DNA from 2 places in the Staphylococcus carnosus genome. Region 1 is predicted to be linked to the other one. Evidence: riboswitches for the same ligand, from Rfam matches in the RefSeq annotation. Region 1 holds a riboswitch; the other holds the start of a gene.
What was found. A riboswitch is a leader RNA that binds a small molecule or an ion and turns the genes downstream of it on or off. The one in region 1 is predicted to bind lysine.
Positions count from the first base shown of each region.

Region 2: linked by a shared signal. The riboswitch ahead of DYE31_RS06075 (amino acid permease) and the one ahead of DYE31_RS07310 (aspartate kinase) in region 1 are both predicted to bind lysine.

Region 1 covers NZ_UHCT01000001.1:1,508,650-1,512,091, forward strand. Annotated here, with positions in the region: gene DYE31_RS07305 (aspartate-semialdehyde dehydrogenase) at 1-259, opposite strand, end outside; gene DYE31_RS07310 (aspartate kinase) at 344-1,546, opposite strand; lysine riboswitch at 1,632-1,808, opposite strand; gene DYE31_RS07315 (ABC-F family ATP-binding cassette domain-containing protein) at 2,068-3,442, opposite strand, start outside.
Region 2 covers NZ_UHCT01000001.1:1,268,367-1,271,808, forward strand. Annotated here, with positions in the region: gene thrS (threonine--tRNA ligase) at 1-1,400, shown strand, start outside; lysine riboswitch at 1,460-1,634, shown strand; gene DYE31_RS06075 (amino acid permease) at 1,728-3,215, shown strand; ribosomal protein L20 leader region at 3,274-3,413, shown strand; gene infC (translation initiation factor IF-3) at 3,436-3,442, shown strand, end outside.

The sequences.
Region 1 (3,442 bases):
CTTCTTCAAAAATAGGGGAGAAGTGTTCACTTGTTCCACCGCCAGCACTCATTAATACATAATCAAAATGTTCACTTGCTGCTTCATCAGTCAATTCTTGAACTGAGTATGTTTTTCCTTGGAATTCAACTTTGGTACCTGCAGATCTCGGTGATGAAAATAATACAAGCTCATCAAATGGAATATTTTTACGATCTACTGTTTCCAACATTTTTCTTCCTACTAAACCTGTCGCGCCTACAATTGCTAATTTTGTCATTTTAATTTCACTCCATTTTATTATTTAAAGGTGGAAAAGATTCCCATCCTCTGTACTTTCTTAGTTGCTAAAGAACGGATAAATTTAAATATCAAAAATTTGATACAATTTTTCAACAGCACGTTCGCCATTTTTAGCATCAATAACATAAGAAATACTGATTTCTGATGTCGTTGTTTGATAAAACGGAACGCCTGCATTAATCAAACTTATAAATGCCTTTGAAGCTACGCCGGACATATCTCTCATTCCTGAACCGATTAGAGATATTTTTGCGTATTCATCATTCAATTTATAATCTAAAGCTTTGTAACTTTCTGACAATTTTTCTAAAATACCTTTAATTTGTGTTAAGTCAGTATCTTTAATAGAGAAAGAAAGTTGCAAACCATCTAGATTGACGATTTGAGAAATCATATCAACATTTACTTGTCCTTCTTCTAATTCTGTGAATAATTCGGTCAATAATTGATTATCTGAAAGAGGATAACTAATTGTGACATGCATCATATGTGTATCTAATGCAACGCCGGTTACTGCTTTCTTCTCTAAAATTTCTGTTTGTGACATAATCCATGTTCCTTTCACATTTGATAATGTTCTCCCTAAATATAATGGGATGTTATAGTTATTTGCTAACTCTACACTTCGTGTTTCTAACACTCCTGCACCTAACGCACTCATTTCCATCATTTCTTCATAAGAAACAACACTGAGTCGTTTTGCATCTTTATATATACGTGGATCTGTAGCATAAACACCATCCACATCGGTATATATTTCACAAGGTGTATTGTTGGCAGCTGCTAAAGCAACAGCAGTTGTATCGGATCCTCCGCGTCCTAATGTTGTAATTTCAAACTCATCATTAATACCTTGGAATCCTGCTACTACTAAAACGTCATTTTTCTCAAAAGCTTTATCAAATGTTTCAGGGTTGATTTCAGCAATTCTGCTTTTTAAATGATGTCCTACTGTTTTAATGCCGGCTTGATGACCTGTCATTGCTTTCGCATTTACTCCGATGTCGTTTAAAATCATCGACAGATAAGAAACTGTTTGCTGCTCGCCAGTTGTAAGTAATAAAGCAAGTTCTTGTTGTTTTGGCTCTGCAGTTAATGCAGCTACATTTTCCATGAGTTGGTCAGTTGTTTTCCCCATAGCACTGACAACTACAATTAATTGTTCATCATTCTCTATTCTATTTTTCAGCATTTCAGCAATATTTCTAATTTTCGTAAAATCACTGACCGACGAACCGCCGAACTTTAAAACACTTCTCTTCATTTCTTAAATGTCCTCCTCGAAAATAGGGGAGAATCACATATATAAAAAAGCAAGTTCGGAATGCGAACTTGCTCATAGTTTTATATACAAGTGATGCACTCCATTATTTGGTAATAATGACAGACTTTTAGCTCTTAACCTGAAAGTCCAATAACCATAACTCGCCTTTATGATTACTTCGGCATCTCACCCTTTCTTTGCCGACTGTAAGCAGACAGTTAAAACGACAAATACTTATGATTGATGCGCCTCATCAAAATAGTTATTCAATTAGTATGTCTCACATTATACATAGTTCAATATAAGATGTAAACCAGAAATATAAGATTTTTAGAAATTTACTGAAAAAAACCTCAATTCTGAATCCTATTTACTAAATATGTGTAAATACTACAAAAAGTAGGGCGTATATACAAATCGCATTCATCATTACCTTGCTAAAAACATTATAACCTAAATTAATTTATTAAAACATAGAAAAAAGGTTGGAATTCTATCCCAACCTTTTTAATAAGAATTTATTAGTTTAAAACACCAGTTTCTTTAAGGTATTCTTCATAACTGATTTCTTTAGAAACAGCACCTTTTGGATTAAGATCAATCACACGATTTGCAATTGTATTTATAAATTCAAAGTCGTGAGATGTGAAAATAATTGAACCTTTAAATGATTTCAATCCATCATTCACTGCTGTAATACTTTCTAAGTCCAAGTGGTTAGTAGGTTCATCCATCAAAAGTACATTAGCACTTGATAACATCATTTTACTCAACATACAACGTACTTTTTCGCCCCCTGATAAAACACTTGCTTTCTTCTTAACTTCTTCGCCGCTGAATAGCATACGACCTAAGAAACCGCGTAAGAATGTTTCTGTTTGCTCATCTTCAGGAGCATATTGACGCAACCAATCGACTAACGTCATATCTACGCCATCAAAATAAGCTGAGTTGTCTTTAGGAAAGTATGTTTGTGAAGTCGTTACACCCCATTTAACAGTTCCTTCATCCGGCTCCATTTCACCAGCTAAAATTTTCAATAGTGTTGTTTTAGCAATTTCACTATCACCAACTAAAACAGCTTTATCATTAGGATCCATAGTAAATGAAATGTTATCAAGTACTTTTTCACCATCAATTGTTTTAGATACATTCTCAACGAATAATAAATCATTACCAATTTCACGTTCAGGTGTAAATTTAACAAATGGATAACGGCGTGAAGAAGGTTGAATGTCATCTAATTCAATTTTCTCTAATTGTTTCTTACGGCTTGTTGCTTGTTTAGATTTAGATGCGTTAGCAGAGAAACGTGCAACGAACTCTTGCAATTCTTTAATCTTTTCTTCTTTTTTCTTATTTTGTTCTTGCGCCATTTTTTGAGCTAATTGACTTGATTGATACCAGAAATCATAATTTCCAACATAAACTTGAATTTTACCAAAGTCTAAGTCAGCAATATGTGTACATACATTATTTAAAAAGTGACGGTCATGAGATACTACAATAACTGTGTTTTCAAAATTGATTAAGAAATCTTCTAACCAGCTGATTGCAGGAATATCTAAACCGTTGGTAGGCTCATCCAATAATAAAACATCTGGGTCGCCGAATAAACTTTGCGCTAACAACACTTTGATTTTTTGATTGTTTTCAAGTTCAGACATTTTCTTATCATGCAATTCAGCAGGAATACCTAAACCAGAAAGTAGGGTAGCAGCATCGGCTTCAGCGTTCCAACCGTTCATTTCTGCAAATTCACCTTCAAGCTCAGCAGCTCGAATACCATCCTCATCACTGAAATCTGGTTTCATATAAATTTCATCTTTTTCTTTCATCACTTCAAATAAACGTTCATGACCTTTGATAACAACATCTAGAACACGTTCGTCTTCA
Region 2 (3,442 bases), 240 kb from region 1:
GTGGAGTACATGTGCCATCAACTTCTAAAATTAAAGAATTTAAATTATTATCAACTGCAGGTGCTTACTGGAGAGGCGACAGCAATAATAAAATGCTGCAACGTATTTACGGTACTGCTTTCTTCGATAAAAAAGATTTGAAAGCACACTTGAAAATGTTGGAAGAACGAAAAGAACGCGATCACCGTAAAATCGGTAAAGAATTAGACTTGTTTATGAATAGCCAACTTGTTGGTGCTGGTTTACCACTATGGTTGCCAAACGGTGCAACAATTCGTCGTGAAATCGAACGTTATATTGTTGATAAAGAAGTTGCACTAGGTTATGACCATGTTTATACTCCTGTAATGGCCAATGTAGAACTTTATAAAACATCTGGACACTGGGATCACTATCAAGATGACATGTTCCCACCAATGAAATTAGACGAAACAGAAGAAATGGTACTTAGACCTATGAACTGTCCGCACCATATGATGATTTATAAAAATAAACCTCATTCTTATAGAGAATTGCCAATTCGTATTGCAGAATTAGGTACAATGCATCGTTATGAAGCAAGTGGTGCTGTATCTGGACTTCAACGTGTCCGCGGTATGACTTTGAATGACTCTCATATCTTTGTAAGACCGGATCAAATTAAAGAAGAATTCAAACGTGTTGTTGAATTGATTCTTGATGTATATGAAGACTTTGGTTTTGAAAATTACAGTTTCCGATTAAGTTATCGTGATCCTGAAGATAAAGAAAAATACTTTGACGATGATGAAATGTGGGAAAGAGCAGAATCAATGTTGAAAGAAGCAGTTGATGAAATGGGCTTGCCATATGAAGAAGCAATTGGTGAAGCAGCTTTCTACGGCCCTAAACTTGATGTACAAGTTAAAACTGCAATGGGTAAAGAAGAAACTTTATCAACAGCACAACTTGACTTCTTATTACCTGAAAGATTTGACCTTGCTTACATTGGTAAAGATGGTGAAGAACATCGTCCTGTAGTTATTCACCGTGGTGTAGTTTCTACTATGGAGCGTTTTGTTGCATTCTTAACTGAAGAAACAAAAGGTGCTTTTCCAACTTGGTTAGCGCCAAAACAAGTTGAAATCATCCCTGTTAATGTTGATTTGCATTATGATTATGCAAGACAAATTCAAGATGAATTGAAATCTCAAGGTGTACGTGTAGAAATTGATGATCGTAACGAAAAAATGGGATACAAAATCCGTGAAGCACAAATGCATAAAATACCTTATCAACTTGTAATTGGTGATAAAGAGATTGAAAACAATGAAGTAAATGTAAGAAAATATGGTTCAAAAGATCAAGAAACTGTAGAAAAAGATGAATTTATCTGGAATTTAGTAGATGAAATTCGTTTAAAAAAACAAAGACAAAATTAAGACCTTGAAATATATGATTGTTTAAGGTATATTACAATGTAGTTGAATAAATATTAAAAAAAAGTGTTAGAGGTTGCATCTTTGATAATTAACTTGTCAGAAGCTTTATGGAGCGAATGTTGAATGAGTCAAAGGCAAAGATGCCGAAATATATAATAACCATAACTATTGTATATTGGGACAGTTTCCGAATAGGAGCTGGACTGTCACATAATGTGATGTGCTACCGTATATTTATAAAGTCGAACAATGGTTGCATATCTTGGAATTGCAACCATTGTTTTTTTATTTAATTGCAAGCCTCTAATCCTAAGAAAGGATACGTTTATGGAAAATAAAAGTAGTCAAGATGCAGGCATCCAAAGAGGCCTGAAAGATCGTCATATTTCCATGATTGCGATAGGCGGTTGTATCGGAACAGGTTTATTCGTTACTTCTGGCGGCGCAATTCATGATGCAGGGCCTTTAGGGGCGCTGCTGGCATATGCGATTATTGGTATAATGGTATTCTTCTTAATGACATCATTAGGAGAAATGGCTACGTATTTACCTGTTTCAGGTTCATTTAGTACGTACGCAACACGATTTGTCGATCCTTCACTTGGATTTGCATTAGGATGGAACTATTGGTTTAACTGGGTAATTACAGTAGCAGCCGATGTAACAATTGCTGCACAAGTTATTCAATATTGGTCACCAATGAAAGGGATGCCCGCATGGGGTTGGAGTATTTTATTCTTATTAATTATATTCGCACTTAACTCATTATCAGTTAGAGTTTATGGTGAAAGTGAATATTGGTTCGCTCTAATAAAAGTAGTAACTGTTATTGTATTTATAATTATTGGTATCTTAACTATTTTAGGTATCATGGGCGGTAAATTTATTGGATTTGAAACATTTAATTCTGGAGAAGGACCAATCCTTGGCGGAAGCCTAGGTGGAAGTTTACTGTCAATACTTGGTGTATTCTTAATTGCAGGGTTCTCATTCCAAGGTACTGAATTGATCGGTATCACAGCAGGGGAATCTGAAAATCCTGAACGAGCTGTACCTAAAGCAATTAAACAAGTATTCTGGAGAATTTTACTGTTTTATATTTTAGCTATTTTTGTAATCGGTATGATTATTCCTTACACAAGTCCAGCTTTAATGGGCGGCGGTGATGATATTGCAACGTCTCCATTTACATTAGTATTTAAAAATGCTGGTTTAGCTTTTGCTGCTTCATTTATGAATGCTGTTATCTTAACATCAGTATTATCAGCTGGTAACTCTGGCATGTATGCTTCAACAAGAATGCTTTATTCTATGAGTAAAGATAAATTAGCTTCCGATGTTTTCGGCAAAACTTCTAAAAGCGGCGTGCCGTTTATTGCATTATTAGCAACTGGTATTGTAGTTGTGGCTATATTCTTACTACAAAAATTAAGCGGCGGTGCTTATGAATATATCGTTGCAGCAAGTGGTATGACTGGATTTATCGCTTGGGTCGGTATTGCAATCAGCCATTACAGATTCAGACGCGCATTCAAAGTACAAAACTATAATAAACATGAATTGAAATATAAAGCGAAATGGTTCCCATTCGGTCCAATTTTTGCAGGCGTTTTATGTGTAATTGTTATTATCGGTCAAGATGTTGATTTCATTAAAACTGGTAACTTTGATTTTAATCGTTTCCTCATCACTTATATGGGAATTCCAGTATTCTTAGCTTTCTTTATCTATCATAAATTAAGATATAGAACTAAAAAAATCCCATTAAAAGATGTAGATTTACGTCAAGATATGGACATGAGCCAATTTAAATAAAAATAATGATTGACTTTATAATTCTAAGTTGATATGATTATATACGTTGAATACGAAACGAACCAAGTAGAAGCTTCCCGCTTCTCACCTGTAGCGACGCATCATAGCTGTTGGCAGGTCCAATACAACGTGATAATCTAATCATGTTGACTAATGGAAAAAGAGCGGGCACTTCTGTGCCCGCTCTTTTTACTTGGGATATTTCGTAAATATAACGGAGGTGTTAA